3 regions of the Streptacidiphilus sp. EB129 genome follow, and region 2 is predicted to be linked to each of the others. Evidence: riboswitches for the same ligand, from Rfam matches in the RefSeq annotation. Region 2 holds a riboswitch; each other region holds the start of a gene.

Region 1 (9,782 bases), on a different contig from region 2:
GGTCACTCGCTCCGCGTGGGTCTCGCGGTACCGGCCGATCGGCGGACGATGACTCGCCGGCGTCGGCGAACACTTCGAGTGGATCGCAGGCGATTCCCCGCCTTTCACACCATCGGATGGTCCGGGCGATGCGGTGCTCTGCCCGACCGCCGCGCTGGACAGGCTGCCTGTGCACGCGGTGGCCGACACCCGGCCGCCCCCCAGACAGAGCGGAGCGCACCACCGTGGAAGACCCCACCTCGCCGACGGACACCCTGCGCGGCGAAGGCGACCCGTTGGCCGACCGTGTCGTGGCCGAACTGCTGGACACCGGCGAGATCGCCCACGCCAACCAGGTGCTGCACGGCCTGCGCCGCAACGACCAGTCCGTCGCAGAGGACCTGCCGCAGGTACTGCGCGACTACCTGACCGCCACCAACCCGGTCCCCGCCTGGGTGGACCCGGAACGGATCACGCGCGTCCACCAGTTCTTCCGCCACGACGGCGTGCACGTGGCCTCCGCCCTGTCACTGGGAGGCATGGTCGCCAGCTACGCCTCCCCGCTGGGCGCAAAGCTGCTCCACACCACGCACCGCCTCGACCATCCGCACCGCAGGCTCTCCGAGACCACCCAGTTCCTCCTGCACATGATGGCCAAGGACCCCCTGGGCCCGCACGGGCAGCTGATCCCGGCGATCCAGAAGGTCCGGCTCATCCACGCGGCGGTCCGCCAACTCCTCCTGCGCGGGGGCCACTGGGACGTGGCCCGGCACGGGGTCCCCATCTGCCAGGAGGACCTGCTCGGGGCCACCCTGATCTTCTCCGTCACCGTCCTCGACGGCATGGAGCGACTCGGAGTGCGCTGCACCGCACAGGAGGCCGAGGACTACTACTACACCTGGCGCGTGGTCGGCGTGATGCTCGGCCTGCGCCCGGAGGCCATCCCCGAAACCCTGGACCAGGCCAGGCAGACGTGGGCGCGGATGGCACCGCAACACCTCGGCCCCTCGCCCGAAGGCATCGCCCTGACCGGCTCCCTGCTGGACTTCTACCACCAGATCACCCCACCGGGAGCCCACGGCGCGATCCCGGCGCTGGCACGCGCCATGGTCGGCCCCCGCACCGCCGACTGGATGCAGGTACCACCCAGCCGCTGGGACAAGACCCTGGCCAAGGCCGCCCGGTGGGAGGAACGCGCCAACCGGGCCGAGGACCACCACGCCCTCGCCCGCACCGTCCTCGACCACGTCGGACAGATCATGCTGAACCGCGAGGTCCGCCGCGTCACCCACGGCCAGAGCACCGAGTTCGACATCCCCCAGGACCTCGACACCACCACCGACATTCCCACCCCTCGCGACAACACCAGCAGGACCGCACCAACACCCTGACCACCCCCGAAACCGCCAGAAACCCGCCAGCAGGCACCAGCCGATCGGGTCACCGCCGTGAAGCCGCTGCACCACCACGGGCTGCCACTCCGCCATGCGCAGGTCCAGGTCCACCGCGCCGATGCGCAGCGGCCGGCACCGGCCCGCCCGATGACACTCCTCGAAGATGCGGTTGCGCTTGCGGTCGTCGATCGACCAGCCCATCAGGCGCGTGGAGTGCAAGTCCAACACCGTTGCCAGACAATCGTGTTTCCGAGCAGGACAGGAGTAGTCTCGAATGTGCCGGGAGAACTTACCGGAATGCCGATCACGAGGAGGTACATATGCAGCTCAGTAGAAGCAGGAGCCCTGATTCTGCGACTCGTGATCACGCAATTCAGCCCAGCCTTACGGTTGGGAGCTAGCGGGGCCACGTAGGGGCCGGGCGCAGAGTGCAAATCCTGTTGCTCAGACGAGAGTTTATGCAGGGCGCAGGCCGTTTCCGCAGAGATGCGGGGGCGGCCTTTTTGTCGATCCATCAAGTAGGCAGCCGTAGTGAGTGCGCCTGCCGGCAATGTCGTCCGGGACAGGTCAGGCAACTTGACGGTACTCGCGGATCCACTCCACCCGGCCGAGCCCCGGTGGTCACCCCGCGTGCCCCTTGCCGCCCGGGACGCGCACCAGCTGCCACCCGTCCGGCGGAACGGGGACTCCGCTGACGGCGGTGACGACTCTCCAGGATCCTACGCACCGTCAGGAGTTGGTGAGTGGCAGACCGGGCGGGTTGACCTGCGAGGTGCTGACCGCCTCGTTGGACAGGTTCCAGGAGGCCAGCCACTTCGCGTACTGCCCGTTCTCGATCAGGTAGTTGACCGCGTCCGCGATCGGCTTGACCAGCCCGCTGTCCTTCTTCGTGGTCGCGGCGATCAGCCCCTGAAGCGTTGCGCCCGCCCCGGAGTAGGTGCCCGCGTTGCGGGTCGGGTTGGGGGTCCTGGCGTCCTGGGTGATCTGGTAGGCGATGCCGGGGTTGGGGCCGAAGTAGGCGTCGATCTTCCCGCCGGTCAGCGCCAGGTGGGTGCTGTTGTTGTCGGGGAAGTACTTGATGGTGAGCTGTTTGCCCGCCGCCTTCAGCTTGGTCTGCCACTCCAGGAGGATCTTCTCCTGGTTGGTCCCGGAGCTGACCGCGACGGTCCTGCCTGCCAGGTTCGTGTAGTCGCCGTCGAAGTTCCAGGTGCTGCTCTTCAGCACCTCGAAGGCCAGGTTGTCCTGGCGGTAGGAGGCGAAGTCGTACTTCTTCTTGCGCTCCTCGGTGTCGGTGATGTTGGCGAAGCCGACATCGGTCCTGCCGCTGTCGATGCCGACGAAGAGGTTCTCCCACGTCGAGTTCTGCACGACGGGCTTGAGCCCGAGGACGGCCGCGACCAGACGGCCGAAGTCGGGCTCGGATCCGGTGAGGGTCTGCTGGTCGCTGCCCACGTAGGCCAGCGGCGGGAAGCCGGCAGGCAGCGCCCCCACCCCGATGACCAGTTGTCCGCTCTTCGCGACCGACGCGGGCAGCTCGGCGTGCAGCGCGGCGACCTCGGAGACCTTGATGTCGGTCTGCGTGCCGGCACCGTTGGACAGCGCGGCCACGGTGACGGCACCGGATGCGGCGTTGTCGGCGGAAGTGGCGGCGGTGCTGGTAGAGGTGGCGCCTCCGCAGGCGGCGAGGCCCACGGTCAGCGTGGCGGCGGCGGTGCCTGCGGACAGGCTGAGGAGGACTCTGTTGCGGATGCTGGGCATGGCTTTTCCTTGCTCGTTCGACGGTTCGACGGTGCCCGGGTGTCGGGCCCTGCGGGTCAGAGCACCTTGCTCAGGAACTCTCTGGTGCGCGGGTGTTGCGGGTGGTCCAGCACCTGGTCGGGCGGGCCCTGTTCGAGGATCCGGCCGCCGTCCATGAAGACGACCTGGTCCGCGACCTCGCGGGCGAAGCCGATCTCGTGGGTGACGACGACGAGGGTGGTGCCGCTGGTCGCGAGGTCCTTGATGACGGCCAGCACCTCCCCGACGAGTTCCGGGTCGAGCGCGGAGGTCGGCTCGTCGAAGAGGATGACACCCGGGCCCAGTGCCAGGGCGCGGGCGATCGCCACCCGCTGCTGCTGTCCGCCGGACAACTGTCGCGGATAGGCGCCGGTCTTCTCGGCCAGCCCCACCCGGCCGAGCAGGGTGCGCGCCACCTGCTGCGCCTCCGGCTTGCGCAGCAGGCCGGTGGCCACGGGAGCGGCGGCCACGTTGTCCAGCACGGTCAGGTGCGGGAAGAGGTTGAAGTTCTGGAAGACGAAACCGATCCGGCTGCGCTGAACCAGGATCTGGCGTTCGCTCAGTTCCTTCAGCCGCCCACGGTGTCGGCGGACACCGATCAGTTCGCCGTTGAGACTGACCTGGCCGATCTCGGGCTTCTCCAGGTGGTTGATCACGCGGAGCAGCGTGGACTTGCCGGAGCCGGACGGACCGACGACGACCGTGACTTCACCCGCGGGCACCGTCAGGTCGATCCCGTCGAGGACCCGGTGGGCTCCGTACCACTTGTGCACGTCGCGGACCTCGACCGCGGCCGGCCGGACGTCTGTCCGCGTGGGAGTCGCCGGCTCCGACAGGGCCGTCTTCACAGTGCTCATAGCGCCGTCTCCCTCTGGACACGCGCCCGCAGGGCGGACAGGCCGCTGCGCAACCGCTGCAGCGGGGTCGGTGGAAGGGTCCGCAGCGCGCCGCGTGAGTAGTGGCGCTCCACGTAGAACTGGACGACGGAGATCACGCTGGTGAGGATCACGTACCAGACGGTGGCGACCAGCAGCAGCGGCACGATGTCGCCGGGATAGGTGCTGCCCATGCTCTGGACGGATCCGAACAGGTCCAGCAGTGAGACGTAGAAGACCAGTGAGGTGCTCTTCACCAGGCCGATCAGCTGGTTGACGTAGGAGGGAACGATGGCCCGCAGCGCCTGCGGGAAGACGATCCGGGCGAACTGGTAGTGCCTGGGCAGTCCGAGGGCGGCGGACGCCTCGTGCTGGCCCTGGTCGACGGAGAGGATGCCGGCCCGGACCACCTCGGCGGCGTAGGCGGCCTCGTTGAGACTCAGTCCCACGACCGCGACCACGATGTCGGTGGCCAGCTTCGACTCGTCGACGTGCAGGAACGCGGGCCCGAACGGCACACCGACACTCACCGTGCGGTACAGCGCGCTGAAGTTGTAGAGGAAGAGCAGGACCACGATCAGTGGCACCGACCGGAACAGCCAGATGTAGATCCAACTGGTCACGCGTAGCACGGGGCTGCGGGAGAGCCGGGCGAGCGCCAGCAGCACGCCGCCCACCAGCCCGAGCACGGCGCTGTAGGCCGTCACTTCCAGGGTGACGACCAGGCCGTGGGTGATCACCGGGCGCACGAACCAGTACTGGAAGCGGTCCCACTGGTAGAAGGGATTGGTGGCCAGTCCGTGCGTGATCTGGGCGACCAGGACCAGGGCGAGTGCGCTGGTGATCCAGCGCCCCGGGCGTCGGAGCGGGATCACCCGCTGTGCCGACAGCGGACGGTCGGCCCGCCCGGGGTCAACCGGCACAGCGGTGAGGGGCTGCGGGGACGGCTCCGCCCTGGGCGGATCCGTGGTACCTGACGGCACGGCAGGAACGAGAGACTCATTCATACATGGACTCCGGCGAAGGTGCACTGCGTTCGCGCCAAGGGGGTTGTCGCACAGTGCGGTGAACACACCCGGGGCGTGTCGGAGCACGCCGCGTCGCGGGTGGAAGGGGGAGGTGGCACGCCGCAGGAGGCGTGCGTACTGCAGGAAGCTGTCAGCCCTGACAGCGACAGCGGGCGCTGCCGGAGGCCCTACACAGGGCGCTGCTGACACGGAGAAGGTCGATGTGGCGGCTCAGGTACGCGGCCGCACGACCGTGGCGCCGCCATGCGGCCATCCCCGGACCTGCGTACATCGCCGTCACCATCGCCATTCCGCCCACCGGGCCTCGCGCTTACCGATCGTCATTCGGTCCGGTCGTCACCTGGAGCACCCCACCGCGTCGGAGGGTTGCCGGTCAGCAAGCCAGGGCTTCGTCGCTGACGCTCATGACCGTTCTGATCCACGAACGTAGGTGCGCTCCGCAAGGAGTGTCAACACCCGACCAGGAGTTGAGACCAGGTGGCAGGCGCGCCGCAGGCCTTCAGGCTGGGAACGCCTTCGGCATGACCGGCGTTCGACCGTACAGGATTGTGGTCGACACCGGTGCCGGGTTACGGTGCAGCCAGGTCATGAGTGTCAGCGACAAGCCCTGGCTTGCTGACCGGCAACCCTCCCACGCGGTGGGGTGCTCCAGGTGACGACCCGGCGGAGCCGAAAACGGTGCCGCAAGCGCGAGTTCGAACCGATGCGAGCCGATCGGGACAGGAGGTGACGACAGTGCGGGGAGCCCCTCAGCGGTCCGCGGTCGTCACTGTCAAGGCCCAGTGCCGGGTCGCCACCAGGTCGTCGCGGCGCCACATCGATCTGCAGCGCGTCACCACCGCGCTGTGTCCGGCGTAACGACGCACGCCCTCGCGCGGCGCGCCTCCACGCCGCTCGCAGCCGTCTGACCCGCGCAGCCGCACCCGCTCGTCCTGCCCAGCCCGCCTTCGGCGTCGGCTGCCGCGTTCGAGGCGCCGCGTCCCGCGCCCTTTCAGCAGTGAAGCACTCCGCACAGGAAGCGGTCCCCCATGCCTGAACCTCACTCAGCCCTGCACCTGTCCGTCGCCCTCGACGGATCCGGCTGGCATCCAGCGGCCTGGCGCGAGCACGACGCCCGGCCCGAGGCCCTGTTCACCGCCCGGTACTGGGCCGACCTGGTCGCCGAGGCCGAGCGCGGCCTGTTGGACCTGGTCACCGTCGAGGACTCGCTGAGCCTGCAGTCCGCCCATCCCACCGAACCAGACGAGCGGACCGACCAGGTGCGGGGCCGACTGGACGCGGTGCTGATCGCCGCCCGCATCGCGCCGCTGACCCGGAACATCGGGCTGATCCCGACCGCGGTCGTCACGCACACCGAGCCGTTCCACCTCTCCAAGGCGATCGCCACCCTCGACTTCGTGAGCAACGGCCGCGCCGGGATCCGCGTGAAGGTGTCCGGACGCGCTGACGAGACCGCACACTTCGGGCGGCGCCCGCTGCCGCAACTGCGGCTCGGGGAGCTCGACTCACCGGCAGGACGGGAACTGCTTCGGGATCTCCTCGCCGAGGCCGAGGACTACGTCGAGGTCCTGCGCCGGCTGTGGGACAGCTGGGAGGACGACGCCGAGATCCGCGACATCGCCACCGGCCGGTTCATCGACCGCGGCAAGCTGCACTACATCGACTTCGAGGGCAGCAGGTTCAGCGTGCGTGGGCCGTCCATCACGCCGCGACCGCCGCAGGGCCGGCCCGTCGTCGCCGCGCTGGCACACCGGGGCGAGCCCTACCGCCTGGTCGGCCGCTCGGCCGACCTCGGCTTCGTCACCCCGCGCGACACCGGGGAAGCCCGCTCGATCGTCGCCGAGATCCGCGACGCACAGGCGGCAGCAGGCCGCACCGAGGAGACCGTGCACATCTTCGGCGACCTGGTGGTCTTCCTCGACGGCGACCCCGGCGCCGCCGCCGACCGCAGGGCCCGCCTGGACCAGCGCGCCGGCGGCCCGTACACCAGCGACGCCCACGTCTTCACCGGGACGCCCGCGGAACTCGCCGACCTGCTCCAGGAGTGGCAGCAGGCCGGGCTCGCCGGCTTCCGGCTGCGGCCCGGCACCATCCCCCACGACCTGGAGCAGATCACCCGCCGCCTGGTGCCCGAACTCCAGCGCCGCAGCGTCTTCCGCACCGCCTATGAGGCGACCACCCTGCGCGGACTGCTCGGCCTGCCGCGTCCCGCCAACCGCTACGCCACCAGCGCCGCCGGCGCCCTCGCCTGAGCCGGAAGGACCGCACCAGCCGTGAGCAAACCCGTCAAGCAGATCCACCTCGCCGCGCACTTCCCCGGCGTCAACAACACCACCGTCTGGAGCGACCCGGCCGCCGGCAGCCAGATCGATTTCAGCTCCTTCGTCCACCTCGCCCGGACGGCGGAACGCGCCAAGTTCGACTTCCTGTTCCTCGCCGAGGGGCTCCGGCTGCGCGAGCAGAACGGGGAGATCTACGACCTGGATGTCGTGGGCCGGCCCGACACCTTCACCGTCCTGGCCGCGCTCGCCGCCGTCACCGACAGGCTCGGCCTGGCCGGCACCATCAACTCCACGTTCAACGAACCCTACGAAGTAGCCCGGCAGTTCGCCTCCCTGGACCACCTGTCGGCCGGACGTGCGGCCTGGAACGTGGTCACCTCCTGGGACGAGTTCACCGGCGAGAACTTCCGACGCGGCGGGTTCCTGGCACAGGAGGACCGCTACGAGCGCGCCAGGCAGTTCCTGACGGCGACCTGGGAGCTGTTCGACTCCTGGCGGGGCGACGAGATCGTGGCGGACAAGGAGTCCGGGGTTTTCCTCAGTACGCCGACGCCCGGCCGGTTCGACCACCACGTCAGCCAGTTCGACATCGCCGGACAGTTCAACGTGCCGCGCAGCCCGCAGGGCCGCCCGGTGATCTTCCAGGCGGGCGACTCCGAGGAGGGCCGCGAGTTCGCCGCCTCGGCCGCCGACGCCATCTTCACCCGGCACGGCACCCTGGAGGCGGGCCGGGCCTTCTACGCCGACGTCAAGCGACGGCTGTCCCGCTACGGCCGCTCCCAGGACGAGCTGAAGATCCTGCCCGGGGTCACCTTCGTCCTGGCCGACACCGCCGCCGAGGCCCAGGAGAAGGCGGACCTGATCCGCCACCAGCAGGTCAGCGGCCAGACCGCGATCAAGCTCCTGGAACAGCTGTGGAACCGCGACCTCAGCCGCTACGACCCCGACGGGCCGCTCCCGGACCTGGACCCGCTCGTCGGCGAGAACACCGTCGCCCGGGGCCGGGCCTCCGTACGGATGCACCGCGACCCACTGGCGATCGCCGCGCAGTGGCGCGCGCTGGCCGAAGCCAAGAACCTCTCGATCCGCGAGCTGATCATCGAGGTGACCGGGCGTCAGTCGTTCATCGGCACGCCGGCCCAGGTCGCCGACGCGCTCAACGAGTTCGTGCAGACCGACGCGAGCGACGGGTTCATCCTCGCGCCGCATCTGACCCCGGGCGGCCTGGACGAGTTCGCCGACAGCGTCGTCCCGCTGCTCCAGGAGCGCGGGGTGTTCCGCACCGAGTACGAGGGCGAGACGCTCCGCGACCACCTCGGGCTCGGCGAACCCCGCGCGGCACGCGGCGACACGGCGGTGGCGTCGTGAAGTTCCTGGCCATCACCCTGATCGTGCACGCCCCGGATCCGGTGACGGGCGTGCAGAAGTCGACCCAGGACCGTTTCCGGGAGGTGATCGAGAAGGTGCACCGCTGCCACGAGCAGTTCGGCCACAGCGTGCTGCACCTGCACGCCGACGCCGGCGGCCTCACCGACGCCCAGCACCGGAACAGCCTGGAGCTGTTCCAGTCCGACATCGCCCCCACGCTGCGCCGGGAGATCCCCGACCCGCCGTGGCCGTGGGGCCCGGTCACCCCGGTCCACCCCGGTCAGCGAAGCACCCGCCCCGGCCCCGTCCGCGGCGCACTGACGCACCGCCGCCCCGACGAAGGACACCCTGATGGCCAACACCCCGCTCACCGTCCTCGACCTCGTCCCGATCTCCTCCGGCTCCGACGCGACCCAGGCCCTGCGCAACAGCATCGACCTGGCCCAGCAGGCCGAGAACCTCGGCTACGCGCGCTACTGGTTCGCCGAGCACCACCTCAACCCCGGCGTGGCTGGCACCTCCCCCGCGGTCGTGCTCGCCCTCACCGCGGCCGCGACCTCGACCATCCGGCTCGGGGCCGGCGCGGTCCAGCTCGGACACCGCACCGCCCTGTCCACGGTCGAGGAGTTCGGTCTGCTCGACGCGCTGCACCCCGGCCGGTTCGACCTGGGCCTGGGCCGCTCCGGCGGCCGGTCCGCGCCGACCGCCCGTCAGCCCGCCCTGATCGGTGCGACGACCGTCGTCGACGGCCGTACCCCGGGGGGCCTGCGGATCCCGGCCCGGTTCTCCTACGAGGAGCTGCTGCGTCACCCGCGTTTCGCCCTGCACCGGAAGCTGCTCCAACTGCCGGGCGCCGAATCCCAGCCCTACGACGAGCAGACAGCCGACATCCTCGCCCTGCTCGCCGGCACCTACACCACGGTGGACGGGGTCGAGGCACATGTCGTGCCGGGCGAGGGCGCCGACCTCCAGGTCTGGATCCTGGGCAGCAGCGCCGGGATCAGTGCCGAGATCGCCGGCGCACGCGGCCTGCGTTTCGCCGCGAACTACCACGTCAGCCCGGCCACCGTGCTGGAGGCC
Region 2 (9,782 bases):
ATGAAGCCGACCGTCGCCAGCATCGACAGCACGAACCAGAGCGCCACCTGGCGCTCGGCCCGGGCGGCAGCCCGCTCGTCGATGTCGGTACGACGGTGCTCGTGGGGCGGCAGCCCCGGATCGGCGAAGGCGTCGCCCGCGTGGGCGACCGCTCCGCCGTGGGCCCCGTGGGCCTCCGGCAGGTGTTCTTCAGACATGTTGTCCTGGCTCGTCATGACTTCTTGGCCTTGGGGGTGCGGGCGGCGATCCAGATCGCGATACCGATCAGGGCGCCCAGCGCGAAGATCCAGCCGAAGAGACCCTCGGTCACCGGACCGAGAGCACCCAGGGTGAGACCGCCGTAGTTCGGGTTCTTCGCTCCGTCATTCGTGTGCGTGACGTAGGCGATGATGTCCTGCTTGTTCTGCTGGGACATGATGGAGTCCGGGAAGGACGGCATGTTCTGCGGGCCGGTGAGCATGGCCTCGTAGATGTGCTTGGCGCTGGCGCCGTCCAGCGAGGGCGCGAACTTGCCCTCGGACAGGGCGCCACCGGAACCCGCGAAGTTGTGGCACTGCGCGCAGTTGGTACGGAACAGCTCTCCGCCTCGGGCCACGTCCCCGGCCGCGTACTGGTCGGCCGTCGGGATGGCCGGGCCGGCACCGAGGGTCGCCACGTACGCCGCGAGCTGGTCGATCTGGTCCTGGGTGTAGATGACCTTCTTGGACGGGACCTGGGCGCCGGGCTGCTGCGCCGGCATCCGGCCGGTACCGACCTGGAAGTCCACGGCGGCACTGCCGACGCCGACCAGGGACGGGCCGTCCTTGGTGCCTTCACCGGACAGACCGTGGCAGCTGGAGCAGCCGACGGCGTACAGCTTCTTGCCCTGCTCGATCGCGAGGGACGACTGGCCGGCATCGGCCTGTGCACTGCCCGTCGGCGCGAACGCCGCGTACAGCCCTCCGGTGATCGCCAGCGCAAAGAGTAGGACGACGAGCGCTGCCAGCGGGTGGCGCCGTCGTGCGGAGAGCTTTTTCACGGATTAACCCCGGTGTGAGGATCTGGAGCGTCGGGAGTCTGGTTGACCGTCAGGTCGGCCTGCGGGACCGCCCGGCGGTGCGCCGAGAGGACGGTCCGACCCTGCCTACTTGATCAGATAGATGGTCGCGAAGAGGCCGATCCAGACCACGTCGACGAAGTGCCAGTAGTACGACACCACGATCGCCGCGGTGGCCTGCTCGTGCGTGAACCGCTTGGCGGCGTACGTACGGCCGAGGACCAGGAGGAAGGCGATCAGACCACCCGTCACATGCATCCCGTGGAAGCCGGTGGTCAGGTAGAAGACCGACCCGTACGGGGACGAGGAGAGGGAGAGGCCTGCGTCCTTGACCAGCGAGGTGTACTCGTAGATCTGACCGCCGATGAACATCGCACCCATGACAAAGGTGATCATGAACCAGGTCCGGAGCTTCTTCACGTCGCCGCGCTCTGCGGCGAAGACACCCATCTGGCAGGTGAAGGAAGAGAGCACCAGGATCGTGGTGTTCACGGACGAGAAAGGGACGTTGAGCGCATCGTTGTGCGCGTGCCAGTACGCCGTTCCGGTAACCGAACGGAGTGTGAAGTACATCGCGAAGAGGGCCGCGAAGAACATCAGCTCGGAAGCCAGCCAGACGATGGTTCCGACGCTGGTGAGGTTCGGCCGGCTGACCGATCCGTGTGCGTGCCCGGTTTCTACTGCAGTTGCTGTCGCCACGACCGACATTATGTCGGTCGCTTATTCCGTCTTCACTCCGGGGGGTGTTCCTCGGTGTGTCCGGCTTGTGACGTACCCTCCGGCCGCCCGCCGGTGGCCTGACGACCAGGCAGGTAGTCCGAACGGCGGGGTCCGGTGCCCCGGGGGACGGTGCGCGACGGGCCGTGGGGTCGCCCGAAATGGTGAATCTGGAACCGCCGGACGGCTGCCGGGGGGCGTCGCACGCCGCCCCGGGACCCCGAGACGGCCCGTACTGCGTGCTGTCCTGGGATCTCCGGCCGGAGTAGCATCCGCGCAGACGCCGAAAGTGGTCCCGATCACACCCCAGGGGGATAGCGGACGATGGCACTCAACGTACTTGTCTACAGCGACGACCGGAACACGCGCGAGCAGGTCCGGCTGGCGCTCGGGCGCCGGCCCGCCGAGGACCTGGCCGAGCTCCAGTACCTGGAGTGCGCGACCGCCCCGGCCGTGATCAAGGCCCTCGACGCTCATGCCAAGGGCGCCAAGCGGCTGGACCTGCTGGTCCTCGACGGCGAGGCGACCCCGGTCGGCGGGATGGGCCTGTGCCGCCAGCTCAAGGACGAGATCTACGGCTGCCCCCCGGTGCTGGTGCTGATCGGCCGCCCGCAGGACTCCTGGCTCGCCGCCTGGAGCCGCGCCGACGCCGCCATCGCCGCCCCGGTCGACCCCGCCGCGCTGGCCGAGACCGCCACGGCGCTGCTGCGCACCGGAAAGCAGCATCTCGTGGGCTGAGATCTTGCCCATGGGCGGCGCCCCCGGTCGCTAGGCTGGCCTCTCCTTCAGTGAATACTCCACGGAGAGGCTACGGCCATGGCTGCAGCGTCGATCAAAGACGTGAACCCTGCGAACGGTGGCGGCGACCCCGTGCAGGCGCGGTCCTGGCCGGACGTCCTCACGGCGCTGATCTCGGGTACCGACCTGACGGCGGCGGACACCGCCTGGGCGATGGACCGGATCATGACCGGGGAGGCGAGCACCGCCCAGGTGGCCGCCTTCATGGTGGCGATGCGGGCCAAGGGCGAGACGGTCGAGGAGATCACCGGCCTGGTCCAGTCGATGTACGCGCACGCCACGGTGATCGAGGTGCCGGAACGGGCCGTGGACATCGTCGGCACCGGCGGCGACCGGGCCAAGACCGTCAACATCTCCACCATGTCGGCCGTGGTCGCGGCCGGCGCCGGGGCGCTGGTGGTCAAGCACGGCAACCGGGCCGCCTCCTCCGCGAGCGGGGCCACCGACGTGCTGGAGAAGCTCGGCGTCAACCTGAAGCTGACCCCGCAGCGGGTCGCCGAGGTGGCCGTCGAGGCGGGCATCTCCTACTGCCCGGCCCCGGTGTTCCACCCGGCGATGCGGCACGCCGGCCCGGCGCGGAGCGATCTGGGCATCCCGACCTTCTTCAACCTGCTCGGCCCGCTGACCAACCCGGCCCGGGTCGGCGCCAACGCGGTGGGCTGCTTCGACCGCCGGATGGCCGGGCTGATCGCCGGCGTGCTGGCCCGGCGCGGCGCGTCCGCCCTGGTCTTCCGGGGCGACGACGGGCTGGACGAGCTCACCATCACCGGCACCTCCACGGTCTGGCAGGTCCGGGACGGCCAGGTGCGCCAGAGCAGCTTCGACCCGCGCGAGGTCGGCATCACCTGCGTCGGCATCGAGGCCCTGCGCGGGGCGGACTCCAGCTACAACGCGGCGGTGGCCCGACGGGTGTTCGCCGGCGAGACCGGCCCGGTCCGGGACGCGGTGCTGCTCAACTCGGCGTCGGCGCTGGTCGCCCTGGACCAGACGGACGAGCCGCTGGTGGAGCAGATCGCTGCGGCGATGAAGCGCACCGCGGAGTCCATCGACTCCGGCGCGGCCGAGGCGACGCTGGCCCGCTGGGCCGAGGCCACACACCGGTAGGCGGATCACGCCGTCAGGTCCACGGGACGTCGCGGTACCGCGACGTCCCGTGCTCCGGCGTCCTGTGCTCTGCTGTCCCGTGCTCCGGCGTCTCGCATGGCGGACCTGTGCTCGCCCACGGGCTGGACCTCTGGCATAGTTCTCACCAGGTCACGAGTGACAGCGTTCAGGCCCCGGCTTGCTGTCCGGCAACCCTCCTTCCGTGGCGGGGTGCTTCCGGGTGACGACCAGGCCCTGCGGCGAACCCGTCGCACGGCAAGCGCGGATCCCCCCGTAGAGAGCAGCACCGCAGTGGCAGCGCCACCGGTGCACTCCCAGGGATCCACTGGATGTCCTGGAGGGGTTGTGTCTGCCTACCCGAACGCTCTGTCTGTCTGTGAGCCGCTCGCCGTGCTCGGCCGTGACGTCGAGGTTCCCCTGGTCGGCGGCGAGAAGGTCGGCTACGCCGCGCTGGACTACGCCGCCAGCGCCCCGGCGCTGCAGCGGGTCTGGGACGACGTCGCCGCCTACGCGCCGTACTACGGCAGCGTGCACCGCGGCGCCGGCTACCTGTCGCAGCTGTCCACCGACCTGTTCGAGCAGAGCCGGGCGACCGTCGCCGACTTCCTCGACCTGCGCGAGGACGACCAGCTGGTCTTCACCCGGGCCACCACCGACTCGCTGAACCTGCTGGCCGGCGCGCTGCCGGCCGGCACCGAGGTCTTCGCCTTCGAGACCGAGCACCACGCCTCGCTGCTGCCCTGGCGCAAGCCGGGCCTGACCGTCGGCTACCTGCGCGCCCCGCGCTCGCCCGGGCAGGCCGTGGCCGCGCTGGACGAGGCGCTGGCGGGGAGTGCGGCGCGGACCAAGCTGGTGTGCGTGACCGGAGCGTCCAACGTCACCGGGGAGATCTGGCCGGTCCGCGAGCTGGCCGAGGTGGCCCACCGGCACGGCGCGCGGATCGTCCTGGACGCCGCGCAGCTGGCCCCGCACCACCCGGTCTCGGTGCGCGAACTCGACGTCGACTGGGTCGCCTTCTCCGGGCACAAGCTCTACGCCCCGTTCGGTGCGGGCGTGCTGGCCGGGCGCGCCGACTGGCTGGACGCGGCCGAGCCCTACCTGGCCGGCGGCGGCGCCAGCCGTACCGTCGCCAGGGAGGCGGACGGTTCGGTCGCCGTGGAGTGGCACCGGGGCCCGTCCCGGCACGAGGCCGGATCGCCGAACGTGATCGGCGCCTACGCCGTCGCCTCGGCCTGTCGCGCGCTGACCGAGGCGGGCTTCGACCGGCTGGTGGCGCGCGAGCAGCAGCTGATCGCCCGGCTCCGGGCCGGGCTCGCCGAGGTCCCCGAGGTGCGGGTGCTGACGCTGTTCGGCGAGGAGCACCCCCGGGTGGGCGTGATCTCCTTCGTGGTGCAGGGCTGGAACAGCTCGCACTTCTCCGCGGCGCTGTCGGCCGAGTACGGCATCGGCGTGCGCGACGGACTGTTCTGCGCGCACCCGCTGGTGCGCACGCTGCTGGGCGGGGAGGAGGCCGCGCCGTCCGAGTGCGGGGCGCCGGAGGCGTCGCTGCCGGGGGAGCAGAGCCTGAACGCGATCCGGGTCAGCTTCGGCGCCGGCACGCCGGACGAGCACGTGGACCGCTTTGTCGCGGCGGTCCGGGAGCTGGTCAGCGACGGCGCGCGGTGGGCGTACCGAACCGAGGGCGGCCGCTGCGTCCCGGACACCCGGCGCTGACCGCTCCGGCCTGCTGCGGCGCGGCCTCCTCGTGGGGCTACTCGTCGAGGCCGAGGGCGAAGGCGGCGTCGAGGTCGTGCTTGGAGTAGCTGCGGAAGGCCACGTGGGTCTCCGTCTGCTGGACTCCGGGAACCTTGTTGACCTGGCCGGGGATCACGTCGGCCAGGTCGTCGTGGGCACGCACCCGGACCAGGGCGACCAGGTCGTAGGTGCCGGTCACGGAGTAGACCTCGGTGACGCCGTCGATGGCCGCGATCGTCTCGGCGATCTCGGGGATCTGGTCGACACTGGTCTTGATGAGCACGATCGCGGTGATCACGGGGGGTCTCCTGGGAGCGCGGCGGGGATACTGCGGTCAGCGTATCCGCGCCGTCGGCAGTAGAGCAGCCAGGCGAAGAGGAAGCCGCCGACGAACCCGATGAGATGGGCCACGTAGGCCACCCCCGGCACCGCCGCCGAGACCGCGTCCACCGACATCCACTGGATCGCGAACCACATCCCCAGCGCCAGCCAGGCCGGGAACCGCAGCGGCAGGAACAGCAGCAGCGGGATCAGGCTGGTCACCCTGGCCTTCGGGTACAGCCGCAGATACGCGCCGAGCAGCCCGGCGATGGCCCCGGACGCGCCCACCAGGGTCTGCGTGGCACCGTCGCCGTGCGACTGCACCAGCGCGTAGCCGTAGGTGGCGAGGTAGCCCAGGGCGATGTAGCTGAGCAGGAACGGCAGCCGGCCCGTCCGCTCCTCGACCATGGCGCCGAAGACGTACAGGAACAGCATGTTGCCCAGCAGGTGCAGCCAACCGCCGTGCACGAACATCGCGGTGAGCACCGACAGCGCCGGGACCTTCGGGAACGGGCGGGGGACCGGGCAGCCGTGGGCGGCGGCCTGCCGCAGCGGGTGGTTGTCCAGCAGCTCACTGGGGATGACGGCCCAGTGCTGGTAGTACGTCAGTTCCGCACAGGCCCGGGCGTTGCCGCTGCCGTAGAGGGGGTCGAGTCCGGAGACCGGGCCGACCAGGAACACCAGGACGCACACCGCGATCAGCGTCCAGGTCATCAGAGGGAGGTACGGACTGGGGCGTTCTTCGCGTACCGGGATCTCCATGTACCCAGCATTCCTTGGATGGACATATCTGACACTGCTGGGCTGGGACAGCCGGGGGACGGTGTGAGCGGACCCGGCCGAGGCCCTAGGGTTTCCCGCGTAGGCGTTTCGACGAGAACGCGCTGCTCCGGAGGAGTCGCGCCGAACCGAGAGGACCACCCATGACCGTCCCCCTGCCCACCGAGGGGACCCGGTGGCGCTGCACGCTGTGCGGCAACCTGACGCGATTCGACGTGACCCGTTCCTCCCGTGTGGTGGAGTTCGTCCACCTGGATCTGGCGGGGGAGCCACGGGTGGAGGAACGTGAGGTCCTCAGCGAGGCGGTCGAGTCGGTCCGCTGCCGCTGGTGCAACGCGGTGGACCAGGTCGAGCTGGTGGACCGGCCCGGCGCGGAGGCGGAGGCGGCGGCCCAGGCGGCACGCACCGAGGGTTGACGGCACGGGCTCCAGGAGTGGCGCGGTGACGAGCGGGGGGGTGAGGCGGGCGAGAATGGTGCTGTGGGCGGAGTCCCGCAGGACCGGATCGGAGCAGTGGACGTGGTGGACCAGAACAGGGCGGATACCGCCGAGGGGCCGACGGGTCCCCTCGACGCGGCCGGTCCTCAGCTGCCCACGTCCACGCCCGACGCGCCCGCACCCGCCGAGTCGGAGGCTGCCGTGGAGCAGCTGGACCGGCCGTTGCCGGAGGGCGTGCGGCGGCGGGTGGTCGGCATCGCCGCGGACGCGCTCAGCGCCGTGCCGTTGGCGGAACTGCCCTCGCGGCTACGGCCGTACGCGAAGTTCACGCCGGTGCAGCGGGCCAAGCGTGGGGCGACCGCGATCGCCGCGGCACTGGAGACCGAGCCGGCCTTCCGCTCGCGGATAGCCGAGCGGGTACGTCAGGGCCAGCCCGACCTGGTCAGCGCGCTGGAGTCGGGGGTGGTCCCGGCCGCCGCCGACCCGCAGGACATCGCCGCCGTGGCGTACCTGCTGCGTCCGGCCGGGTGGAGCAAGCTCGTCGGCGACGCCGGCGAGGAGGTGGAGCGGGCCGAGTCCGAGGGCGCCGCCGCCGAGGCCGCACGGCTGGTGGAGAAGCTGCAGGCGGAGCTCTCCGCGCTGCGCGACGCCAGCCGGGCCGAGTCGGACCGTTCCCGGGTCGAGCTGGACGAGGTCCGCAGGGACCGCGACTCGCTGCGCCGCAAACTGCGCAGCCTGGAGGCGGACACCAAGCGTGCCGAGGCGGCGACCCGCAAGGTCGCGGCCGAGCTGGAGGCGCTGCGCGCGTCCGGGGCGACCGAACGCGGCGCCGTGGACAGCGAGGTGCGCCGGCTCAAGCACCGGGTGGCCGAGGCGGAGTCCGCGCTGGAGGCGGCGAAGCGGGCCTCCCGCGAGGGGCGCAGCGCCGAGGACATCCGGCTGCGGCTGCTGCTGGACGTGGTGCTGCAGGGTGCCCAGGGGCTGCAGCGCGAGCTGGGCCTGCCGCCGCTGTCCGGCCGTCCGGCCGATTCGGTGGAGGCGGTGGCCCCGGCCACGGCGTCGCCGCACGACGTCGCCCGCCGGGCGCTGGACGCCGACGACCCGGCGCTGCTGGACCAGTTGCTGGCGCTGCCGCAGACCCATCTGGTGGTGGACGGCTACAACGTCACCAAGAGCGGCTATCCCACCCTGCCGCTGGAGAAGCAGCGGGCCCGGCTGCTGAACGGCCTCTCCATGCTGGCCGCGCACAGCAGGGCCGAGGTCACCTGCGTGTTCGACGGCAAGGACCTGGACGCGCCGGTGCCGATGGCGCCGCCGCGCGGGGTGCGGGTGCTGTTCAGCCGTTCCGGGGAGACCGCGGACGAGCTGATCCGCCGGCTGGTCCGGGCCGAGCCGGAGGGGCGGCCGGTGGTCGTGGTCTCCACGGACCGCGAGGTCGCCGACGGGGTACGCAAGGCGGGGGCGCGTCCGGTGCCGTCCGCGATGCTGCTCAGGCGTCTCGTCCGTACCTGACGGCACATTATTACCTTGGACATTTCGGTCAATCCCCTCCTCATGTCACGGGAAGGGCGACACGGCCACTTGTCTCTCACTAGTCTCTGCTCTCGAACCTCTGTCCTGCCTCACCACCCGTCCGGGTGAAGCGGGGGTTTACCCGGTCCGAAGGGGAGAGCCTGTAGTGGCTTCGCATCGTCGCCTCAAGCAGCCCAGCAGGGCGCGGGTGTCCATCCTGACGGCAGCCGCCGCCACGGCGGTCGCGCTCACCGCGCAGGCCTCCGCGCACGCCGATCCCAAGCTGACCCTGGACCAGGCCAAGTCCCAGGTGGAGGCCGACCGCCAGGCGGCGAGCGCGGCGACGGAGCAGTACGACGGGGCGCAGGTCCAGGAGCAGGCGCTGCAGCAGAAGGTGAACGTCCTTCAGGACGAGATAGCCCGGCAGCAGGCCCAGGTGAACGCCGAGACCGCGCAGCTCGGCACGGTCGCCAGCGCCGAGTACCGGGACGGCACGGTGGACCCGACGGTGGCGCTGATGCTCTCCTCGGACCCCACCGGCTTCCTCGACAAGGCGACCGCCGAGAACCAGCTCAACGACGACCAGGTCGCCATGCTGTCCTCGCTGCAGGCGCAGCAGCAGACGCTGGCCAAGGAGAAGGCCGAGGCGGCGCAGGCGCTCGGTGCCCAGCAGGCGCTGCTGAAGCAGATGCAGCAGTCGAAGGCCGCCGCCGAGGCGAAGCTGCAGCACGCCCAGAGCATCCTCGACGGCCTCACCCCGGCCCAGCAGCAGCAGGTGAACGCGGCCGGTGGCGGCGGTGGCGGGTACGGCTCGGCGGCGCACAACGACAGCCACATGACGGTCGGCCAGATCGACCTGTCCGGGATCTCCTCGGCGGCCCGCACCGCGATGCTGGCGGCGATGAGCAAGGTCGGCATCGCCCCGTACTCGATGGGCGGCTCGGGCCCGAACGTCTTCGACTGCTCCGGCCTGGTGATGTGGTCCTACGCCCACGCCGGGATCACCCTGCCGCACTACTCCTTCTCCGACGAGACCGTGGGCTCGCCGGTGGCCTCGATGGCGGACGCCAAGGTGGGCGACATCATCGTGATGGAGGGCGGCAACCACGTGGGCCTCTACGCGGGCAACGGGATGCTGCTGAACGCCCCCGAGTACGGCTACACGGTCTCGATCCAGCCGATGAGCTACTTCGGCGGCGTGGTCGCCATCCGCCGGTTCTGACGTGTCGACACCCCAGAATGTGACTCACGTCACCGCAACCCCAACTCCCGGGTCGTTCTGACCGTTTTGACGGTCATGTCGTCGCAGTTCGGTCATGTGGCAACTACGTTCGGTTGGGGTT
Region 3 (9,782 bases), on a different contig from region 2:
GTCCGCGAGCCGGTAGGCGGCCAGCGAGCGCGGGAAGTCGTCGTCGACGTGGAGCATGACGGGCTGCCAGGTCGGGGTGCCGAACTCGTCGTTGATCTCCTGGGCGGTGCGCAGCACCGAGGCGGTGTACTCGCGGTACTCGGGCAGGTCGTGCCGGGAGGGGTAGGCGAAGGCGATGTGCACCACCCGGTCCAGCCATTCGGGGCGGGTGCGCAGCAGATGCCGGTAGGCGTGCAGGCCGCGAACGATGTTCTTGGACAGCTCGGTGCGGTCGACCCGGACCACCGTGGCCCGGCCGCCGACGGCCTCGCGCAGGGCGCTGAGGCGGGCGTCCACGTCCGGACGGTGCGCGCGCTCGCGGAGGAAGTCGCCGTCGGCGCCGAGCGCGTGCACCCCGAGCCGGGTGCGCCGGCCCTGGTGGGTGACCGTGAGGGCGTCCCGGTCGACCTCCGCGCCCAGCACGGCCTCGCAGCAGTCGGCGAAGGCGGCGGCCCAGCGCTGGGTGAGGAATCCGGCGCGGTCCGCGCCGAGGATGCCGGTGAGCACGTCGCGGGCGATGTCGTCGGGCAGCAGCCGGTAGTAGTCCGGCGGCGCCCAGGGGGTGTGCGAGAAGTGGCCGATGCGCAGGTCCGGGCGCAGCGCGCGGAGCAGCCGGGGTGTCAGTGACAGGTGGTAGTCCTGGACCAGCACGGTCGCCCCGGGTGCCGCGGCCGCCGCCAGCGCCTCGGCAAAGGCGGTGTTGTAGGCCTCGTAGGAGGCCCACTCGCGACGGAAGGCGGCGCCGAAGACGGGGCTGGTCGGGGTGTTGTAGATGAGGTGGTGGACGAACCAGAGCGTGGAGTTGGCGATGCCGTTGTAGGCGCGGGCGAAGGTGCCCGGGTCGATGTCCAGCATGCGCACGGACGGGTCGGTGCGGCCCTGCCGGGTCGCGGCGCGGTCCCCTTCGGAGAGCGCGGCGCAGACCCAGACCGAGTCCACCTCCTCGCCGATGGCGGAGAGGCCGGACACCAGCCCGCCGCCGCCTCTGCGCGGGGTCAGCGTGCCGTCGTCCTCGACGGTGTAGGACACCGGTCCGCGGTTGGAGGCGAGCAGAATCCTGGCTTCGCTGGCGTTGGGCATGGTCCCTACCTTGCCTCGGGTGGACATGGTCAAACGTGATGATTCGGCGCAGTGGCGTCGGAAGCAGTGGCTTCGGGAGCGTTGGCGTCTGGTGCGGTGGCTTCGCGCGGAGCGGCATCGGGCGCGTTGAGGTCGGGCGCGTCGGGGTCGGGCGTGGTGAAGCCGGGCGTGGTGAGGTCGAGCAGCGTGACGAGGGGCGGGCGCTCGCTCACCGCGATGTCGGCGGTGGTCGGGGTGAAGCCGTCCGCGGTGCGGGTGAACTGGGTGATCCGGGGCGTGGCCAGTTCCTCGGCCAGGTCGTCGGCGAGCTTCAGCCGGTGGCCGCGGGACAACCGCTCCATCGCCGTGAGCTGGATGGCGGCCGCCATCCGGCCCAGTGCCCGGGCGTCCTGGTGCCGGTGGTGCCGCACGCCGACGTCCACCTGGGCGAGTGCGTCCAGGCCGGCCAGCTCCAGGGCGTCCACCAGCAGTCCGAGCTCCACCCCGTACCCGGTGGGGAAGGGCAGCCGTTCCAGCAGCGAGCGGCGCGCGGCGTACTCGCCGCCGAGCGGCTGGACGAAGCCGGCCAGCAGCGGCCAGTAGAGGTTCAGCAGCGGTCGGGCGACCAGTTCGGTGACCCGTCCGCCGCCGGCCGGGTCGTGCGCGGTCGCGGTCTCCAGCGGCCGGTCGTACATGGCCTTGACGAAGGCCACCCCGGGGTCGGTCAGCAGCGGCCCGACGATGCCGGAGACGAACGCCGAGTCGAACGCCCGCAGGTCGGCGTCGACGAAGCAGACGATGTCGCCGCCGGTGACCAGCAGCGACCGCCAGAGCACCTCGCCCTTCCCGGCCACCGCGGGGAGCCGGGGCAGTATGTCGTCGCGGTGCACCACCCGCGCCCCGGCCGCGGCCGCGGCCTGCCCGGTGCGGTCGCTGGAGCCGGAGTCGACCACCACCAGCTCGTCGACCAGCGGCACGGCCTCCATCAGGTCGCGGCGGATCGCCGTGACGATCTCGCCGACGGTCGCCTCCTCGTCCAGCGCCGGGAGCACCACGCTGACCGTGCTGCCGGTAGCCCGTTTGGCTGCCAGCAGTTCCGGGAGCGAGCGGTCGGCGGCCGCCCAGGAGCGGCGGCGCAGCCAGTCCGCGACCTCGTCAAGCACAGGGCTCCTCATTCTTTGTGGCACCGTCCGTCATGGCGCGTGTCTCGCCTCGCGGACGACCCGTGATCGTGGGCGGGGCTTCGGTTACAGTCTTGGGGACGACCTACCACCGCCGCTCGGCGGGTGTACGGCCATCATCACAAACGCGGCGCGGCAGCGACCGACCGCCATAGAGCTCATCCAGAGGGACTGAGGGAACGGCCCGTTGAAGTCCCGGCAACCCCCCTGCCATCCGCCACTGCGGCGCTGGTCGGGAAGGTGCCAATTCCGTCCTGCGGCGAGACGCGCCGCGGGGAAGATGAGGAGAGAGGGCCTCGCCATCATGGTAGCTGCACCACTGACATCCGACTCGTTCGGCCCCGCCGTCGCCCTGTCCTGCCGCGAGTGCGGCGCGCGGAGCGAACTGGCCCCCGACTTCGCCTGTAGCGAGTGTTTCGGCCCCCTTGAGGTGGCCTACGACCTGCCCACCGGAGACCCCGAGGCGCTGCGCGCCCGGATCGAGGCGGGCCCCACCAACATCTGGCGCTACGCGCCGCTGCTGCCGGTCTCGCCCGACGTGGCCTCCCGGCCCAACCTCAACCCGGGCTGGACCAAGCTGGTCAAGGCCGACAACCTGGCCCGCGAGCTGGGCGTCACCGGCGCCCTCTACGTCAAGGACGACTCCGGCAACCCGACGCACTCCTTCAAGGACCGCGTGGTCGCCATCGCCGTCGAGGCCGCCCGCACCTTCGGCTTCACCACCCTGTCCTGCTCGTCGACCGGCAACCTGGCCGGCGCGGTCGGTGCCGCCGCCGCCCGAACCGGGCTGCGCTCCTGCGTCTTCATCCCGCACGACCTGGAGCAGGGCAAGATCGTGATGGCCGCCGTGTACGGCGGCGAGCTGGTCGGCATCGAGGGCAACTACGACGACGTGAACCGCTTCTGCTCGGAGCTGATCGGCGACCCGGCCGGCGAGGGCTGGGGCTTCGTCAACGTCAACCTCCGCCCGTACTACGGCGAGGGCTCCAAGACGCTGGCGTACGAGATCTGCGAGCAGCTCGGCTGGCGGCTGCCGGACCAGCTGGTCATCCCGATCGCCTCGGGCTCCCAGCTGACGAAGATCGACAAGGGTCTCAAGGAGCTGATCGCCCTCGGGCTGGTCGAGGACAGGCCCTACAAGATCTTCGGCGCCCAGGCCGAGGGCTGCTCCCCGGTCTCGGTGGCCTTCAAGGCCGGCCACGACGTGATCCGCCCGCAGAAGCCGAACACCATCGCCAAGTCGCTGGCCATCGGCAACCCGGCGGACGGCCCCTACGTGCTGGACATCTGCCGCCGCACCGGGGGCGCGGTGGAGGACGTCACCGACGAGCAGGTGGTGGACGCGATCAAGCTGCTGGCGCGCACCGAGGGCATCTTCGCCGAGACGGCGGGCGGGGTGACCGTGGGCGTGCTGCAGAAGCTGATCAAGAACGGTCTGCTCGACCCGGCCGCCGAGACCGTCGTCCTCAACACCGGCGACGGCCTGAAGACCCTGGACGCGGTGGAGCCGACCACCGGCCTTTCCGCCACCATCCGCCCCACCCTGGTCTCGTTCCGAGAGGCCGGCCTCGCCTGAGCAGGCGAAGCGAGGGAACCGACTCGCCTGAGCGGGCGAAGCAGAGGAGTACCAGCATGAGCGTTTCCGTCAGAATCCCCACCATCCTCCGCACCTACACCGGCGGGGCCGCCGAGGTCGCGGCCGAGGGCGCCACCCTCGCGGCCGTGATCGCCGATCTGGAGGCGAACCACACCGGTATCAGCGGCCGGATCCTGGACGACGCCGGCAAGCTGCGCCGCTTCGTCAACGTGTACGTGAACGACGACGACGTGCGTTTCGCGGAGGGTCTGGAGACGGCCGTTCCGGACGGCGCGAGCGTCTCGGTGATCCCGGCCGTGGCCGGCGGCTGCTGACGCAGAGTAATTCCCAGAACAACTCGGAACCGGGCCGCCCGCTATTCGCGGGTATCCCGGTTCCGTTGTTTTCCATGCGTACACCGGCGGCACGTGCCCTGTGCACGGATCTCCACCCGCGGAGGGGTACAGTTGCTTCCGGTTACCGGTGGTCCGCCCTTGCGGGTACGTCACGTACGGCACTTCCGGCCAATCCCTTCGCTCACGCCACGTGTACCACCTGGCCGTCCACCCTGCCCGGCAGCGGCCGGGCGTCCCGGTGACTGAGACGGCATGCGGCGCGGAGGCGCTCTGGCTGCACAGGAATTCCTGGATCGATTTGTCGGTCAGGTCCGCTATGTCCGGACCGAATTGCCGTGCTATGCGGGTATTCGCCCGCTAATGCCCCTTGTGGCTCCGTAAGAATTCCCTCCCTTATGCCCTGTTGCGGAGGGCATCTGAGTGGATACATTCAGCGTCGGCTGAAGCACCGCGCCATGCGTGGCCGCCTCGGCCCGGTCCGCGGAGTGCGGTCCGTGAAAGGGCCAGTAATAGGGGAGTTTGGAATGGCTCAGGGCACCGTCAAGTGGTTCAACGCGGAGAAGGGGTACGGCTTCATCGCGGTCGACGGTGGTGCGGACGTGTTCGTCCACTACAGCGCGATCCAGATGGACGGGTACCGGTCGCTCGAAGAGGGCCAGCGGGTCGAGTTCGAGATCTCGCAGGGTCAGAAGGGTCCGCAGGCGGACATGGTCCGTGTGGTGTGACCCTCGGTCGAGCAACCGCTGACTGACGACAGGACCGGCTGAGCCTCGTTCCAAACGAAGCATCCACGCAGGTCTTCCCGCAGGTCCGTACCCCTCGGGGTACGGACCTGCGGGCGTTCCGGGGCCCGGCTCCGGGGAGATCTGCTTGCACTCGGCAGGGGTGAGTGCTAATCATTGGCGTTAGCACTCTGAGGTAGAGAGTGACAACGGGCCGGGTAGGTGAGGCCCCGGGCGCGCCGGGAAGTGACCGTCGCAGGCCGGGTCCGTCCGTCGCGGGCGCCAGCGCGGTCCACACGCAGCCACCCTGTCCGGGAGGACCACTTCCATGGCCAAGATCATTGCCTTCGACGAGGAAGCTCGTCGCGGCCTTGAGCGCGGGATGAACCAGCTCGCCGACGCTGTCAAGGTCACGCTCGGCCCCAAGGGCCGCAACGTCGTCCTTGAGAAGAAGTGGGGCGCCCCCACGATCACCAACGACGGTGTCTCCATCGCCAAGGAGATCGAGCTCGAGGACCCGTACGAGAAGATCGGTGCCGAGCTCGTCAAGGAGGTCGCCAAGAAGACGGACGACGTCGCGGGCGACGGCACCACCACCGCCACCGTGCTGGCCCAGGCCCTGGTCCGCGAGGGCCTGCGCAACGTCGCGGCCGGCGCCAACCCGATGGCCCTGAAGCGCGGCATCGAGAAGGCCGTCGAGGCCGTCTCCGCCGAGCTGCTGGCGCAGGCCAAGGACGTGGAGACCAAGGAGCAGATCGCCTCCACCGCCTCCATCTCCGCCGCCGACGAGCAGATCGGCGCGCTCATCGCCGAGGCGATGGACAAGGTCGGCAAGGAAGGCGTCATCACCGTCGAGGAGTCGCAGACCTTCGGTCTGGAGCTCGAGCTCACCGAGGGCATGCGCTTCGACAAGGGCTTCATCTCGGCGTACTTCGCCACCGACCTGGAGCGTATGGAGACCTCGTTCGAGGACCCGTACATCCTGATCGCCAACTCCAAGATCGGCGGGGTCAAGGACCTGCTCCCGATCCTGGAGAAGGTCATGCAGTCCGGCAAGCCGCTGCTGATCATCGCCGAGGACGTCGAGGGCGAGGCCCTGTCGACCCTGGTCGTCAACAAGATCCGCGGCACCTTCAAGTCCGTCGCCGTCAAGGCCCCGGGCTTCGGCGACCGCCGCAAGGCCATGCTCGGCGACATCGCCATCCTCACCGGCGGCACGGTCATCTCCGAGGAGGTCGGCCTCAAGCTGGAGAACGCCGGTCTGGAGCTGCTCGGCCGCGCCCGCAAGGTCGTCGTCACCAAGGACGAGACCACCATCGTCGACGGTGGCGGCGAGAGCGACCAGGTCGCCGGCCGGGTCAACCAGATCCGCGCCGAGATCGAAAACAGCGACTCGGACTACGACCGCGAGAAGCTCCAGGAGCGCCTGGCGAAGCTCGCGGGCGGCGTGGCCGTCATCAAGGCCGGTGCCGCGACCGAGGTCGAGCTCAAGGAGCGCAAGCACCGCATCGAGGACGCCGTGCGCAATGCCAAGGCGGCCGTCGAGGAGGGCATCGTCGCCGGTGGTGGCGTCGCGCTGCTGCAGGCCTCGGTGGCCTTCGACAAGCTGGAGCTGGAGGGCGACGAGGCCACCGGTGCCAACATCGTCCGCGTGGCCCTGGAGGCCCCGCTCAAGCAGATCTCCGTCAACGCCGGCCTTGAGGGTGGCGTCGTCGTGGAGAAGGTGCGCAACCTGGCGCCCGGCTGGGGCCTCAACGCCGCCACCAACGAGTACGTGGACCTGATCGCGGCCGGCATCATCGACCCGGCCAAGGTCACCCGCTCCGCGCTGCAGAACGCGGCCTCCATCGCCGCGCTCTTCCTCACCACCGAGGCCGTCATCGCCGACAAGCCCGAGAAGGCCGGTGCCCCCGCGGGCGGCGGCATGCCGGGTGGCGACATGGACTTCTGATCCCTCCGGATCAGACGCTCCAGGCTTCACCGCGGCATCTGCTGCGCAGCAGCACTGCCGTACTGCTGTAGTGCTTCACACTGCGAGGCGGTCCTCCCTTCGGGGCGGGCCGCCTCGCGGCGTTGCCGGGCCGGGGCGGCGCCACCGACCGGGAGGGAGTGGCGCGGTTTGAGACACTGGGCGGATGGACGCCGACACACTCGAAGCCGCACTGCACACCGCCCGCGCCGGGGTACTGCGCGACCTGACCGCGCGTGACGTCGCCGATGCCACGGTCGTCTCGCTGCTGGAGGACGCCGTCGCCCAGCGCCGCTGGTGGGTCGAGCAGTGGCCGGACGGCAGGGACTACGTGCTGGGGCTGGTCGCCCAGGACGTGCAGGACGCCCTGCTGGAGGCGTACGGACGCTGGCCGCTGTGCGGGTCCTGCGCCGTGGAGGGTGACCCGCAGGCTCTCAGCGTCGAGCCGGAGCTCGGCCCGGACCCGCACTGGGTCTGCCCGAAGGAGGGGGTCGTGGTCGCCCCGGTCGGGGAGCTGGGCCCGTGATCCTGATCGACCCGCCGACCTGGCCCGGTCACGGCCGGCTCTGGTCCCACCTGGTCAGCGACGTCTCCTACGAGGAACTGCACGCCTTCGCGCGGGAGCTGGGGGTCCCGTCCCGCGGATTCGAACGCGATCACTACGACATCCCCGAGCACCACTACGCGGCGGCCCTCGCCCTCGGCGCCCGGCCGGTCCGCAGCCGCGAGCTGGTCTCCCGGCTCACCACCGCCGGCCTCCGCCGCCGCAAGGGCTGACCGCGCCGCGGCTCAGCGCCTCCCGGTCCGGGCCCTCGCGGCCGGCCCCGCCGAACCCGGCACCTGCCGAACCCGGATCCCGCCCTGCGGGCCCGCACGGCGTGCGGGGTCGCTACGCCGCCGGGCCGCCGTCCGTCGTGTCGCTGACCGTCGTGTCGCTTTGCGCCGCACCGTCGTCCGCCGTCAGCCGAGCGAGTTCGGTGGTGAGGTTCTCGCGGGCGCGGTCCGCGTAGGCGGCACGGGCGGCGGGGGTGCGGTAGAGCCGGGGCTGGGCGAGGAGCTGCCGCAGGATCTCCGCGCGGCCGGCGCGAAAGTCCGGGTCGGGGACGAAGGCGTACTCCTCGCGTACGGCGGCCGCGTAGGCCGCGTAGGCGGGCTCCGGGCCGCCGAGGACGGCGAGGTCGGCGTCGGACAGGACCGCGCCGTTCCGGTCGCCGTCGGCGGGCTCGTGGGCGGTCGTCAGCCGGACCAGCCGGGCGGTCTCCGCGACCACCGCCGCCGGGACCCCCGCCTCCGGCAGCACCCGCTCGGCGAGCCGCGCGCTGCGCTCCTCGTTCTCGGAGCGGTCCGGCGCGTACACCGCGTCGTGGAACCAGGCGGCCAGCCGCACCGCGTCGGGGTGGTCGGCCTGGTCCGCGAGCCGGTCGACCTCCGCCAGCACCGCGGCCAGATGGCTCAGCGTGTGGTACCGCCGCTGCGGCTCGGACCAGCGGCGCAGCAGTTCGTCACCGAACGGCGCCGGGGGAGGGGAACCGGGCCGGCGGACCCGTTCCAGCAGGGCCACCCAGTGGGCCAGCAGGTCGGCGGCGAGGGCGGTGTCGGGATGCGGCGGCGACGGCATGACCACAGTGTGAGGGAACGGACGGGGAAACATTGCGTGATCAAGGCTTCGGCAGGGCTCGCCGCGCGGCGGCCGGATGTGGCAGGCTTAGCGATATGTCTAGACCAATCTTCGAGGTGATCGCCACATCCGCGCAGGATGCGGTGGCCGCAGCCGCCGGTGGTGCCGACCGCTTGGAGCTGGTCACCGACATGGCAGCCGACGGACTCACACCCTCCGTCGACGAGTTCGCGCGCATCCGCGCCGCGGTACACCTCCCGCTGCGGGTGATGCTGCGGATCCGTGACGGCTTCCTGCCGGGCGACCTGGACGAGCTCTGCGTCAGAGCCGAGCGGCTCCGCGCCGAGGGCGCCGAGGAGTTCGTCCTCGGCTTCCTCACCCCGGACGGAGACGTCGACCTGGACGCGGTGCGCACCGTCCTCGGCGTCGTGCCCGGCTGCCGGTGGACCTTCCACCGGGCGCTCGACCACGCCGAGGACCGTACGGCGGTCCGTACCGCGATCGACGGACTGCCCGGTCTGGACACCGTGCTGACGGCGGGTTCGCCTGCGGGGGTGGCCAACGGCCTGGGCGTGCTCGCCGCCGAGGTGCCCCGCTCCGGCCAGCCCGGCTACGTGCCGCGGATCCTGGTCGGCGGCGGTCTCAAGTCCGAGCACGTCCCCGGCCTGCTCGCGGTGGGGGTCGACGGCTTCCACGTCGGCGGGATGGTGCGGACCGGAGGCTGGGAGACGCCGGTCGACACCGGCCTGGTCCAGCAGTGGCGCCGGCTGGTCGACACCGAGGCCCACGCCGCGGCGTGACCGCCGAGGCCCACGCCGCGGCGTGACCGCCAGGGGCCGTGCCTCGGGGTGACGGTCGCTCGCGGGCCTCGTGCGTCGTTCGATCGGCCGGGTGCCGGGCCGCCGGGCGTCAGTGCACCAGCGCCGGTGGGAGCGGGCGGGAGTGCAGCACCGTCAGGCCGGAGACCGGGCGGGTGAGGCAGACGTACAGGCGGCGCAGCCCGGTCCGCAGGTCGGGCTCGCCGTCGATGATCGCGGCGGGCTCGTCCAGAACGACGTGGTCGTACTCCAGGCCCTTGGCCAGCGAGGCCGGGACCAGCGTCAGCCGGGTCTCGGCCGAGGTCTCCACGCCCGGGTCGAGGTAGTGCAGCCCGGCGTCCCGCAGTGCCGCGGCGAGCAGCGGCACCCGGTCGTCGGCGGCGATCAGGCCGATCGAGCCCTCGCGGCGCAGCGTCTCCCGGCTGGCCGCGATCACCGCGTCGG

What was found. A riboswitch is a leader RNA that binds a small molecule or an ion and turns the genes downstream of it on or off. The one in region 2 is predicted to bind S-adenosylmethionine.
Region 1: another riboswitch for S-adenosylmethionine. It lies ahead of ABH925_RS27645 (putative leader peptide); the one in region 2 lies ahead of ABH925_RS24310 (aminotransferase class V-fold PLP-dependent enzyme).
Region 3: another riboswitch for S-adenosylmethionine. It lies ahead of thrC (threonine synthase); the one in region 2 lies ahead of ABH925_RS24310 (aminotransferase class V-fold PLP-dependent enzyme).

What each region holds. Positions count from the first base shown of each region.
Region 1 covers NZ_JBGCCS010000028.1:10,337-20,118, forward strand. Annotated here, with positions in the region: gene ABH925_RS27625 (oxygenase MpaB family protein) at 225-1,370, shown strand; gene ABH925_RS27630 (ABC transporter substrate-binding protein) at 2,103-3,131, opposite strand; gene ABH925_RS27635 (amino acid ABC transporter ATP-binding protein) at 3,188-4,006, opposite strand; gene ABH925_RS27640 (amino acid ABC transporter permease) at 4,003-5,031, opposite strand; SAM riboswitch class IV at 5,354-5,462, opposite strand; SAM riboswitch class IV at 5,636-5,748, shown strand; gene ABH925_RS27645 (putative leader peptide) at 5,788-5,910, shown strand; gene ABH925_RS27650 (LLM class flavin-dependent oxidoreductase) at 6,081-7,304, shown strand; gene ABH925_RS27655 (NtaA/DmoA family FMN-dependent monooxygenase) at 7,326-8,702, shown strand; partial or broken gene ABH925_RS27660 (LLM class flavin-dependent oxidoreductase) at 8,780-8,980, shown strand; gene ABH925_RS27665 (LLM class flavin-dependent oxidoreductase) at 9,054-9,782, shown strand, end outside.
Region 2 covers NZ_JBGCCS010000021.1:77,512-87,293, forward strand. Annotated here, with positions in the region: gene ABH925_RS24285 (Rieske 2Fe-2S domain-containing protein) at 1-215, opposite strand, end outside; gene ABH925_RS24290 (c-type cytochrome) at 212-1,018, opposite strand; gene ABH925_RS24295 (heme-copper oxidase subunit III) at 1,124-1,744, opposite strand; gene ABH925_RS24300 (hypothetical protein) at 2,078-2,491, shown strand; gene trpD (anthranilate phosphoribosyltransferase) at 2,570-3,655, shown strand; SAM riboswitch class IV at 3,804-3,923, shown strand; gene ABH925_RS24310 (aminotransferase class V-fold PLP-dependent enzyme) at 4,001-5,368, shown strand; gene ABH925_RS24315 (Lrp/AsnC family transcriptional regulator) at 5,406-5,687, opposite strand; gene ABH925_RS24320 (rhomboid family intramembrane serine protease) at 5,684-6,472, opposite strand; gene ABH925_RS24325 (hypothetical protein) at 6,634-6,906, shown strand; gene ABH925_RS24330 (NYN domain-containing protein) at 7,078-8,439, shown strand; gene ABH925_RS24335 (NlpC/P60 family protein) at 8,606-9,661, shown strand.
Region 3 covers NZ_JBGCCS010000023.1:2,200-11,981, forward strand. Annotated here, with positions in the region: gene ABH925_RS25185 (trehalose-6-phosphate synthase) at 1-1,119, opposite strand, end outside; gene ABH925_RS25190 (glucosyl-3-phosphoglycerate synthase) at 1,149-2,261, opposite strand; SAM riboswitch class I at 2,435-2,566, shown strand; gene thrC (threonine synthase) at 2,560-3,855, shown strand; gene ABH925_RS25200 (MoaD/ThiS family protein) at 3,912-4,190, shown strand; gene ABH925_RS25205 (cold-shock protein) at 4,736-4,936, shown strand; gene groL (chaperonin GroEL) at 5,262-6,884, shown strand; gene ABH925_RS25215 (hypothetical protein) at 7,069-7,428, shown strand; gene ABH925_RS25220 (DUF4031 domain-containing protein) at 7,425-7,679, shown strand; gene ABH925_RS25225 (hypothetical protein) at 7,792-8,520, opposite strand; gene ABH925_RS25230 (copper homeostasis protein CutC) at 8,616-9,320, shown strand; gene ABH925_RS25235 (AAA family ATPase) at 9,430-9,782, opposite strand, start outside.